Regions from separate parts of the Macrococcus armenti genome, predicted to be linked through region 1. Evidence: predicted binding sites of a transcription regulator. Region 1 holds the regulator's gene; the other holds the start of a gene.
What was found. The regulator LexA, encoded in region 1, represses DNA repair genes until DNA is damaged. The targets are predictions, from matches to a motif close to CGAACATATGTTCG.
Positions count from the first base shown of each region.

Region 1 (6,594 bases):
GTAAGTTTGGACTATCACGTATCGCTTTAAGAGAGCTTGCACATAAAGGGCAATTACCTGGTGTAAAAAAAGCAAGTTGGTAAAACGATTGAACATCAATACCCCGAACAATAACGAAGTTATTGTTCGGGGTATTGTTTTGCATCCGCGCGTCATATGGTATAATATTATGAACATAAGTGACAAGGGAGTATTGAAATGAAAGATAAAATTACAGCTTCATTGCTGATTACAACTGAAGATAAAATATTAATTCAGGATACTGGCAATAAAGAAATGAAACTGCCAGGTATCGTTAAAAAAGGTCAGCATACGATAAAGCAAACAGCAGAACAGTTTGCACGTAAGTTGAATAAAAACATAAAAGTAGGCGGTATTTTATTTGTTGTAGAGGAAAAAAAGACTTTTAAAGGTTTTATCTTTGAATCACGAGTTCATGATACAGCATTTGTATTTAATACGAGAAATAATGAAACATTTAAAGTGAGCCATCCTTATGCATGGCTTGATTTTGAACATTTGGATCAACTCGATATTGCTGACGAATTAAAACAGTTGATCATTTCAAATCAAGTGATTAAATCAAGTGTTCCATTAATAAATATACATTAGGAGAGCGTTATGAGTAATTACTGGCTGAATTTACCTGTGCGTAATGTAGCACAAGCACTTAATTTTTACCGAGCAATCGGTTTTGAAATTATTGAAGAACGAAGTAACAATGAAACGATTGGAGCATTTAAAATCGGTGATCAGACAATTTGTGTCTTTCGAAATGATATACTTGAAGGTTTTATAGGCACTGAAGTAAAAAGTATTTCTGATAAGCCGGAAATGATCGTTTCATTTAATTTTTCTAATAATGAGTCAGTAGATGTATTAAATCATTCTGTGAAAACTGCAGGGGGAAGTGTACTTGCTGAACCATCGATGAAAAATGGTTATTATGGCATGATGTTCACTGACTTAGATGGACATTATTTTAATGTGATTGTGATGTGAAGATAGAAATGTATAAAAGAATCTTATTTGTAATTTTTGTCTTATGTCTTATTTTGCTTTATTTTATACCATCTATTAATGGGAGAGGGCAGATTAATCTTTATGTAAAACTACTGCTATATGCGTTAACATTGCTTGGTTTATATATGAGCATGCTAATAGGTCATGTGAAATCACGTAAAGTCTATACGAGTTTATTTGTAGTCTTGACTGCAGTAATACTATTAATGCATACATTTAATGTTTGGTTATAATTATATACGAACAACCCCGAATTCATATGAATTCGGGGTTGTTTTATTATTAATGCGCTAACATTTCTTCCTTAACTTCATTTGCACTTAAATCATCTGGATAATATGTTGGCCAGTTTTCAAGTTCTTTGAGTAGTTCTGCTCTGTCATCACCCATGTAAATGTGGAAGTGAAGTGCTCTTTCTGGTGCAATAATATGATCGCTGAACTGAATAAATTTAGGTGCTTTATCATCGCCTGATACACGCTTAAATATATAACGTACGCCACGATTTCCTTTTTCATATGTCAGAATCTCTTTACCATCGTATTCGTATTCACCTTTATGCTTTTCACCATTTTGTGTAAATGTTATTTCTTTTTCACCAATTTTAATATGTGATACATCTGTTTTATAACCAGTTGTATAATAAGATTTTACATCTTCAGCAGACTTTTTCTGATCTTCTGCTTTATGCTCAAAAACTTCATCAAGTGTACCATCTTTTAAAAATGGATAAACAGATTGCCAGCTACCTTCCCAATCTGTTAATTTTCTATCTTTAACTGCTGAATCATCGAAGTATCCTTCATAAACTTTTTTATCAGCATCACTCATGTGATGGCCATGGTCATGTTCATGCTTATGATCGTGTTTGTGGTCATGTTCATGTACGCTGTTTTCATCTTTTTTATGTTCGTGTTGCTCTGTTTGAGTTTTCTTTGCTTCATTTTTATCTTTGTCCTGGTTACAGCCTGAAAGTAGAACTGATAAAGTAATTGCTGAACCGATTATAAAAGGCTTTTTCATATTTTTAATCTCCAATCGTAATTATTACGATTTAAATAATACTTTAATTTATTTTATTCGTCAATGAAATATTTATGGTAATATGAATAAATGAGGTGGAGTAAACATGAAATTAACATTAGTTTTTAGTTATGTATTGATTTTATTCATTTTGAGATATGGTGTTGAACTTATAAATGACCAAGTAACGTTATTTTTACTTATAGCAGGGTTGGCAATTTTCGGATTTTCGAATAGAAAGAAATGAGAAATACAAGGTTTCAATGATTACTGTTATACATTATCGGGTATTGAGAGGTATAGAACAGTAAGGGGATAGTAAGATGAAAGAAACTAAGAAAAAAGATCATAAAGATATATTAGAGCAAGTAAAAATTATATTAGGTAAATGAAAAAGTCACCAGAATGTCTGGTGACTTTTTTGATTATTCATATTGACTCGTTACAATCTAAAACTCTCTAAAGAGGCCGACAACTTTTCCTAAAACAGTAACAGCATCTAAGTAAATTGGATCCATAGATGGGTTTTCAGGTTGTAGTCTGTATCTGTTATTTTCTTTAAAGAATCGCTTCACTGTAGCTTCATCATCTTCAGTCATGGCAACGATAATATCACCATTTTCGGCAATTGATTGACGTCTGACGATGACTTTATCACCATCTAATATACCAGCTTCTATCATACTTTCACCAACGACTTCTAAAATAAAAATATCGCTATTATGACTTGAAGTAAAATGGGCAGGGAGCGGGAAATATTCTTCTACATTTTCAATAGCGGTGATTGGAATACCAGCTGTTACTTTACCGATAACTGGTACGTGTATCGTCGCTTCAGAAAAATTTTCAGTAGCATCTGTTGAAACAATCTCAATTGCACGAGGCTTCGTAGGGTCACGTTTAATATATCCTTTTTCTTCAAGTCTGGATAAATGACCATGAACAGTTGAGCTCGACGCTAAACCAACTGCTTCACCAATTTCTCTAACGCTAGGGGGATAGCCTTTAGTTGATACAATATGTTTTAAATATTCATATATTTCTTCTTGTCTTTTTGTAAGTTCTCTCATTATATTAAACACTCCTTATATGTGGTGTTAATTGTATTATAGCATATACGTTCGTATGTAACAAACATTTGTTCGTGTTTTTGTTGACATAGAACAAGTGTTCTGTTAAAGTGTAAATACAAACAAATGTTCTAGGAGGAATTTAATATGACAATTAGAATTTCTAAGGAATTTATGCTATGTTTCGTATTATTTTTGATGATCTCAGTCTTTACTATATTATATATCGAACAATCAAAAGCAATTTATTATAACGATGCACCGGGATTTACAGAACAAATAGGGGAACAGGATCAAACGAAGCTACCCCATTCGGACGTGTATCACGATCCAGTATCAAATGGTGAAGTATTAGGTGTTGTAAATTAACTCTATTTTATATTGGATTACGAGTGAAGCCAGTTGGTTTCACTCGTTTTTTTTGGTATCTTTATAATGAAAGGAATGAATTCAATGTTAGATGAAAAAAAAATAAAACGTATCAATGAATTAGCAAATAAAAAGAAAACAGTAGGATTAACAGAAGAAGAAGGTAAAGAACAAACAAAGTTAAGAAAAGAATATTTACAGTCATTCCGTCATTCCTTCAAGAAGACAATTGAAAATACTACAGTAATTGACCCGGAAGGTAATGATGTAACACCTGAAAAATTAAAAAATATTCAGAAACAAAATAAATTAAAATAATCAATAGATAGGAGAATTTTTATGTTTAACGAAAAAGATCAATTAGCAGTAGATACTATTCGTGCTTTAAGTATTGACCAAATTGAAGCGGCGAATTCTGGGCATCCAGGTTTACCGATGGGTGCAGCACCAATGGCTTATACATTATGGACGCGCCATTTAAACTTTAATCCCGCTTCACACGATTTCTTTGACAGGGATAGATTTGTACTGTCTGCTGGACATGGATCTGCATTATTATATGCACTTTTACATGTATCAGGTGGACTGGAAATCGAAGAGTTAAAACAGTTCAGACAGTGGGATTCAAAAACGCCTGGACATCCTGAATATCGCCATACGAAAGGTGTAGAAATTACAACAGGTCCTCTTGGGCAAGGTTTTGCGATGAGTGTTGGTATGGCGATGGCTGAAAAACATCTTGCTGCAACGTACAATGATACACTCGTTGATCACTATACGTATGCACTCGTTTCAGATGGTGATCTGATGGAAGGTATCTCTCATGAAGCAGCGAGTTTAGCGGGGCACCTTAAATTAAATAAACTTATCGCACTATATGATTCAAACGATATTTCACTGGATGGTGAATTAAATAAATCGTTTTCGGAAGATATTAAAGGAAGATTTGAAAGTTACGGCTGGCAGCACATTCTCGTTAAAGACGGAAATGACCTGGAAGCAATTGATAAAGCAATTGTAAAAGCAAAAGAGAGTGACTTACCAACAATTATCGAAGTGAAAACGATTATCGGATATGGTTCACCAAACAAGCAAGGTACAAATGGAGTACATGGATCACCTTTAGGCGCTGATGAGCGTAAATTAGTGTTTGAAGCATATGCTTTAGATGCTGATAAAAAATTCCACGTCGATCCATCTGTGTATGAAATATTCCAGGAAACGATGTTAAAACGTGCAAATGAAAAAGAAAATAACTGGAACGAAGCGTTCAAACAGTTTGAAACAGACAATAAATCATTAGCGACGCAATTTAAAAATGATATTGCTGGTGAGTTACATACAAACTATGCTGAGCAGTTCCCTACTTATGAAGTTAATTCAAGCGCGGCTACACGTGCTACGAGTGGAGATATGATTCAGGCGATTGCAAAAACAGTACCGTCATTCTTCGGGGGATCTGCAGACCTTGCTTCTTCAAATAAATCAAACGTAAAAGGAACTGGTGACTTCTCAGCCGAGACACCAGAAGGTAAGAATATTTGGTTTGGTGTGAGAGAGTTTGCAATGGGAGCAGCATTAAATGGTATGGCAGCCCATGGTGGACTTAAAGTTTATGGTGCAACATTCTTTGTTTTCAGTGACTATTTAAAACCTGCAGTTCGTTTATCTGCACTTATGGGATTACCAGTAACTTATGTATTTACGCATGATTCAATCGCAGTTGGTGAAGATGGACCTACGCATGAGCCAATCGAACAACTTGCGGGATTAAGAGCGATACCGAATTTAAATGTTATTCGACCTGCTGATGGTAATGAAACACGTGTTGCATGGAAGATAGCATTAGAATCTAAAGAAACGCCAACTGCTTTAGTATTAACAAGACAAAATCTAGATGTTATTGATATTAATCAGGATAAATTAGAAGAAGGTGTCAGACGTGGTGGATATATCGCATATCAATCTGAAAAACCTGAAATTTTAATTATAGCAACAGGTTCTGAAGTTAACTTAGCTATTGAAGCAGCTAAAACTTTAGAACAGCAAGGAAAAGGAGTTCAAGTCGTATCAATGCCAAATACGAAGCAATTTGATGCACAGGATGAATCATATAAAACAACAGTACTGCCTCCTTCAATTACAAAAAGAATCGCGATAGAGATGGCAGCAACTGACAGTTGGTATAAATATGTTGGATTAGGTGGCAAAGTTATTGGTATTGATACATTTGGTGCGAGTGCGCCTGGAGAGCTTGTAATGGAGAAATATGGATTTACTTCTGAAAACGTTGTAAATGAAATCTTAAATATGAAATAATAATTAAATATCAATATTTACGGAGTGAGTATAATATCGACTTGCTCCGTATTATATTATTAAAAACTTATTGAAATATATGATGCTTTTTAGTAAAATTTTATAGGAATGAGAAAGTGGGTGAACAAATGACTACTGGAATTTGGATATTTATTGTAATACTTGCACTTATAGCAGGTGCAGCGGGTGGTTTCTTCTTAGCGAGAAAATATATGATGGATTACTTAAAGAAAAATCCACCTATTAATGAAGAGATGTTACGTATGATGATGATGCAAATGGGTCAAAAGCCATCTCAAAAGAAAATTAATCAAATGATGCAGATGATGAACCGTAATATGAATCAAAACCTTAAATAGAAATTACTGATGACTTTGTTCATATAGAATGAATACCGTGATGTTGAAGATATCAACATCACGGTATTTTTATTGTACTTGATCTGTTGTTGGAGCAGGTGCTTCTATAGTTGTTTCTGTAACACTCTCGTCTTGCACTTCCTGATTTATTGAAGGTTGTTCGATAGTGTTTTCACCTTCAGTAGGTAAAGGACTTTGTTGTATATTTGGGTCCTGAGCGTTTTGATCAGGCGCCTGTTCAATTATTTCCGGTTGTTGATTTTCTACTTGAGGTAAAGATTCAACTGGTACTTCGGTTGATGGAATTTCTGTCGTAGGTGCTTCAGTAGTTGGTGTTTCTGTTGAAGGTGTGTCAATTAACGATTTACCTCTTTCTTTAGCCGCCTTTATTTTCTTTTCGGCTTTATCGGATAGTTTCTTATCTGGCTTTA
Region 1 covers NZ_CP083608.1:1,036,063-1,042,656, forward strand. The annotation lists gene rpsN (30S ribosomal protein S14) at 1-83, shown strand, start outside; gene LAU42_RS05335 (hypothetical protein) at 199-612, shown strand; gene LAU42_RS05340 (VOC family protein) at 622-1,002, shown strand; gene LAU42_RS05345 (metal-binding protein ZinT) at 1,306-2,046, opposite strand; gene lexA (transcriptional repressor LexA) at 2,496-3,116, opposite strand; gene LAU42_RS05355 (hypothetical protein) at 3,264-3,485, shown strand; gene LAU42_RS05360 (DUF896 domain-containing protein) at 3,570-3,803, shown strand; gene tkt (transketolase) at 3,825-5,804, shown strand; gene LAU42_RS05370 (YneF family protein) at 5,933-6,163, shown strand; gene LAU42_RS05375 (hypothetical protein) at 6,233-6,594, opposite strand, start outside.

Region 2 (6,594 bases), 490 kb from region 1:
TACCAAGCGCCAGCACAACAATCATACAAAGCGCCAGCACAACAATCATACAAAGCGCCAGCGCGTTCTTACAACACACCTGTTAACGGTAACATTGCTCAAATCGCAAACAGTGTAGCAGCTGGAAAATCATACGTATATGGTGCAAACTCTGCTTCTGCAGTAGATTGTTCAGCATTCGCACAACAAGTATTAGCAGCACAAGGAAAATCAATTCCACGTACAACATATGCTCAAATGGCAGCAGGTACACGTGTATCAACACCACAAGCTGGAGATTTAGTATACTTCAATGGTGGTAGCCACGTAGGTGTATACATTGGTAATGGTCAAATGGTTGACGCTCTAAACCCATCTGAAGGTATTGGTCAACGCTCAGTAAGTTACGTAAACGGTTCAGTTGACGGATATTACCGTTTCTAATAATATTAAATAAATCCCATGGAATGATATTCATCCCATGGGATTTATTTATATTAAAAAAGAAAAATTAAATTAATACATAATAATGCAATAATTACGTAATATTGTGAACTAGTATTTTATTAATATTAACGGTTTATTACATGTAAGTTACATTGAATATTTGTGCGTCATTGTATGGTACTATCAGTTTAGTTAATATAAGTGGAGGCGCAACAAATGAAAAAAGTACTATTATCAATCATTGCTGTTTTTATGTTACTTTCAGCTGGAGAGCACGTAAATTCAAATGTACCGGTAGCAGAAGCTGCGTACTACAATCCAATTAAAAAAGCAGGCTACAATTATTATTATAGAGGTAGCTGTGTATATTACGCATTCAATAGACGTGCGCAATTAAAACGTCCTGTTTCAAATGCATGGGGAAGTGCGAAATATTGGCCGAACAATGCGAGACGTATGGGCTATAAAGTAAGTCGTACACCTGTTAAAGGATCAGTTTTAATTTCACAATTAGGTTATCATGGACATGCTGCAGTAGTAGAACGCATCAATAGAAATGGAAGCATTCTCGTTTCAGAAATGAATTATCCACGTTCAGGTGTAAAGACATACCGCACAATTTCTAAATCACAACGTGGACAATATCAATATATATATTAATATTCATATAAACCTTACACACATTACGTGATGTAAGGTTTTTTTGTTATAATGACGTTGAGGTGGAATATGAGAAAATTAATTACAATACTATTGTCGTTACTCTTTATATCTTTAGCAGTATACTCAATCTATACAGTTATTCAGTTTAACCAATCAAAAAACCAAATCTCAAATAAGAATATAGTTTCACATGAACATCCTGTGAATGGTAAAAACATCGGGGATATTTCAGTAACGGATTTTAATAATCATACATATAAGTTGAAAGAAACGTTAAAGCATGATATTAATATTATCAATATGTGGGCGTCATGGTGTGAACCTTGTAATAAGGAAATGCCGGAACTTATTCACTATGATCAGCAAAAACCGAATCATGTTGGTCTTATCGGATTGAATGTGCAGGATAAACCGGATAAGCGTGATGCATTTATTAAAAAGTACGGTCCGGATTATCCAATGTACAGTTTATCTGAAGAAATTACGAAACAATATAAGTTTACATATGTTCCAACGACACTGTTTGTAGATAAAGAGGGTAAAGTTTTAAAGACGTATATCGGAGAGTTAAATCAGTCACAAATAGAGAATATAATTCAGCAAATCGATTAGGAGTGATGAAATGGGTGTTCATCAATATTTTAAAAGTTTATCAGATCTGGAAAAGTTAATACGCTGTCCCGGTAAGTTTAAATATCAGGAACATAATGTTGCGGCACACTCATTCAAAGTCACTAAAATTGCGCAGTATTTAGCGACTGTAGAAGAATATAATGGTACACAAATAAATTGGAAAAGTGTTTATGAGAAAGCACTGAACCATGATTATCCTGAAATCTTTACAGGTGATATTAAAACGCCTGTGAAGTATGCATCTAAAGAATTAAAAAGGCTGTTCAGTGAAGTTGAAGAAGAAATGATTGGTAAGTTTATCGATAGTGAATTTCCTGAACAATACCGTAAGATATATCATGAACGTCTGAAAGAGGGTAAAGATGATACGATAGAAGGGCAAATTCTTGCAGTAGCAGATAAGATTGATTTACTTTATGAATCGTTCGGTGAAATACAAAAACGTAATCCAGAACCGTTATTTTTTGAAATATATGATAAGAGTTTGCGTACAATTATTCAGTTCAGTCATTTACATTGCGTTCAGGACTTTCTGAACAATATTTTACCTGATATGTTACAGGAGAAATTTATTCCGAGATCAGAACTACGCGAGATTACGATGGCAATTCTGCAGCAAAAGGAAAATGAATGATGGCGGTATGGTATATTCTTGCAAGCTTGTTACCTGCGCTAATGGTCGTTTGTTTCAGCATGATTGTGCGCAGTAAATACATGGGGTTATTTCTATCTGTAATTGTCATTGGTGTATCTGTATATGAAGGATTTTTTCATTCGCAGATGATCGTCTTTCTCGATACATTAAGTTTAATTGTAGGTTATTTGTTTGTTGAGATGTATCAACTTGATAAAGAAAATCAAATATAACGATAATAAGAAAACGATTTTTCGTTTTCTTTTTTATTTACGAACAAATGTTTGTACCTTGTTCATTAAATTTGGTAAAATGTAAATCGATAAGGAGGGGCTTAAATGGAACATCATGAGTTTAAGATTCATTCAGATTATAAACCTGCAGGTGATCAACCTGAGGCGATAGATAAGATTGTTAAAGGAATTAAAGATGGAAAGCGTCATCAGACGTTACTCGGTGCAACAGGTACAGGGAAAACGTTTACGATGAGCAACGTTATAGAGCGAGTAGGGAAACCGACGTTAATAATGGCGCATAACAAAACTTTAGCAGGCCAGCTCTATAGTGAGTTTAAGGAATTTTTTCCTGATAATAGAGTTGAATACTTTGTAAGTTACTATGATTATTACCAACCAGAAGCTTATGTCCCTTCGACAGATACGTTTATTGAGAAAGATGCGTCCATTAATGACGAAATTGACAAGTTGCGACATTCTGCAACGAGCGCTCTATTTGAGCGTGACGATGTCATTATCATATCAAGCGTAAGCTGTATTTATGGTTTAGGTAATCCGGAAGAGTACCGCGATTTAGTTGTCAGCGTGCGTGTCGGAATGGAAATGGAACGCAATCAACTGTTAAGGAAGCTTGTAGATGTTCAGTATACACGTAACGATATCGATTTTCGTCGTGGTACATTTCGTGTACGAGGAGACGTTGTAGAGATTTTCCCTGCATCACGTGATGAACAATGTATACGTGTTGAGTTTTTCGGTGATGAAATTGAACGTATTAGAGAGATTAATTATTTAACAGGTGAAGTGCTAAAGGAAAGAGAACATTTTGCAATTTTCCCGGCAAGTCACTTCGTTACGCGAGAAGAGAAGATGAAGCTTGCGATAGAACGTATTGAAAAGGAGCTTGAAGAACAGCTAAAGAAGTTTCGTGACGAAGGGAAACTGTTAGAGGCACAGCGCCTTGAACAACGTACAAATTATGATCTTGAAATGATGCGGGAAATGGGCTTTTGCTCAGGTATTGAGAACTATTCACTGCATTTAACATTACGTCCAAGAGGATCAACGCCGTACACTTTACTTGATTATTTTGGTGATGACTGGTTGATTATGATGGATGAGTCACATGTTACAGTACCGCAAGTTCGTGGTATGTATAATGGTGACCAGGCGAGAAAGAACGTGCTTGTTGAACATGGTTTCAGATTGCCGAGTGCACTGGACAACAGACCACTTAAATTTGAAGAGTTTGAACAGAAAGGACATCAATTCTTATACGTTTCAGCAACACCTGGACCATATGAAATTGAACATACAGATGAGATGGTCGAACAAATTATCCGACCTACCGGTTTGCTGGATCCAATTATTGAAATTCGCCCGACAGAGCATCAAATAGATGATCTTATGGAAGAAATACGTCTTCGTGTTGAAAAGAATGAACGTGTTCTCATCACAACACTTACGAAAAAAATGAGTGAAGATTTAACAACGTATCTGAAAGAAGCGGGTGTTAAAGTTAATTATCTTCATTCAGAGATTAAGACGTTAGAACGTATAGAGATTATACGTGACTTAAGACTCGGTGTATTTGATGTACTTGTTGGTATTAACTTGTTAAGAGAAGGGCTCGACATACCTGAAGTATCACTCGTTGCAATACTTGACGCTGATAAGGAAGGATTTTTACGTAGTCAGCGTTCACTTATTCAGACAATCGGACGTGCAGCACGTAATGAAGAAGGGCGCGTCATTATGTATGCAGATAAGATTACAGACTCTATGCAGTTTGCAATTGATGAAACGTCACGTCGTCGCTCTATTCAGGAGGCATACAATAAAGAACATGGCATTACGCCGAAAACAATCAATAAGAAGATTCGAGATGTAATCAGTGCAACTGTAGAAGTAGAAGACACAGCACCGATAGACAAACCGAAGAAGAAGTTAACGAAGAAAGAACGTATACGCATGATTGAACAAATTGAGCACGAAATGAAAGAAGCAGCGAAAGCGTTAGACTTCGAACGTGCGACAGAACTCAGAGATGCACTCTTTGAGTTAAAGGCAGAAGGGTGAGTACATGAAAAATAAATCAATTATCGTTAAGGGCGCAAGAGCCCATAATTTAAAAAATGTAGATATTGAAATTCCGAGAGATAAACTTGTTGTAATGACAGGCTTATCTGGTTCAGGAAAATCAAGTTTAGCATTTGATACGATATACGCTGAAGGACAACGCAGATATGTTGAGTCATTAAGTGCGTATGCAAGACAGTTTCTAGGGCAGATGGATAAACCTGATGTAGATACGATTGAAGGTTTGTCGCCGGCAATTTCAATCGATCAGAAAACAACAAGTAAAAATCCGCGTAGTACAGTCGCGACAGTAACGGAAATTTATGATTACTTAAGGTTATTGTATGCGCGTATCGGTGTACCATACTGCCCAGAACACGGTGTACCGATTGAATCACAAACCGTACAGCAAATGGTAGATCAAGTAATGGCGCTTGAGGAACGTACAAAGATTCAAGTAATGGCACCAATTGTTCAAGGGCGTAAAGGGACACATAAAAAACTGATAGAAGATATATCTAAAAAAGGTTATGCACGTATTATGGTTGATGGTGAAGTACATGATGTATCTGATGAAATAGAGCTCGATAAAAATAAAAATCATGATATATTCGTTGTCATTGATAGACTGGTCGTTAAACAAGGTATTGAAGCGCGACTTGCAGATTCAATAGAGAATGCATTGAAGCTAGCTGAAGGTAATGTCGTAATCGATATTATTGGCGGCAATCCACTTAAGTTTTCAGAACACCATGCGTGTCCGATATGCGGTTTTTCAATTGATAAACTTGAACCAAGAATGTTTTCGTTTAATAGTCCATTCGGTGCATGTCCGGATTGCGACGGCCTCGGAACGAAGTTGACTGTCGATTTAAATCTTGTAATTCCAGATGATACAAAATCGCTTGCAAATGGTGCGTTAGTACCGTGGGAACCAATTAGCTCAAACTATTATCCGACATTATTGAAACAAGCTTGTAAACATTTTGGCATTTCAATGAAGGCGCCATTTAAAGATTTATCGAAGAAGGAACAGAATATTATTTTATATGGCCATGAAGATGACATTACATTTACATTTAAACAGGATAATGGTGTAACACGTAAACGCGTTATGAAATATGAAGGTATCGTAATGAATATTGAACGTCGTTACAAAGAGAGCCCGTCAGAGTATACACGTGAACAGATGAAGAAATATATGGCTGATGAAGCGTGTCATACGTGTCATGGCTATCGTTTATCTAAAGAAGCAATGAGCGTTAAAATTAATAATCAGCATATCGGGGAAGTTGTCACGATGTCGATTGGAGAAGCGCTTGATTACTTCAACAACTTACAGTTAACAGAGAAAGAACAGCAAATTGCTGCACTCGTACTTAAAGAAATTACTGAACGATTATCGTTTTTATATAATGTCGGCCTCGAATATTTAACGCTAAATCGTGCAGCTGGAACGTTATCAGGTGGAGAAGCACAGCGTATTCGTCTGGCAACTCAAATTGGTTCCCGACTGACTGGCGTAATGTATGTACTGGATGAACCTTCTATCGGTTTACATCAACGAGATAATGATCGATTAATTGAAACATTAAAGTCGATGCGTGATATCGGTAATACTTTGATTGTTGTTGAGCATGATGAGGATACGATGCTTGCTGCGGATTATCTTATAGATATTGGTCCTGGTGCAGGTGTGCATGGGGGAGAAATCGTAGCACAAGGGACACCGAAACAAGTGATGAAAAATAAAAAATCACTTACAGGACAATATTTAAGTGGTGATAAAAAAATTGAACTTCCTGAAACACGACGCCATCCTGACGGAAGATTTTTAACGATTGAAGGGGCATCGAGTAACAACTTAAAAGCTGTTGATGCTAAAATCCCACTCGGTATGATGACTGTTGTAACGGGCGTATC
Region 2 covers NZ_CP083608.1:544,927-551,520, forward strand. The annotation lists gene LAU42_RS02960 (LysM peptidoglycan-binding domain-containing protein) at 1-423, shown strand, start outside; gene LAU42_RS02965 (CHAP domain-containing protein) at 643-1,086, shown strand; gene LAU42_RS02970 (TlpA family protein disulfide reductase) at 1,156-1,701, shown strand; gene LAU42_RS02975 (YfbR-like 5'-deoxynucleotidase) at 1,712-2,356, shown strand; gene LAU42_RS02980 (DUF2198 family protein) at 2,353-2,589, shown strand; gene uvrB (excinuclease ABC subunit UvrB) at 2,695-4,671, shown strand; gene uvrA (excinuclease ABC subunit UvrA) at 4,676-6,594, shown strand, end outside.
Region 2: uvrB (excinuclease ABC subunit UvrB) is a predicted target of LexA. The motif match lies at 2,630-2,643, and genes of this name have one in related genera.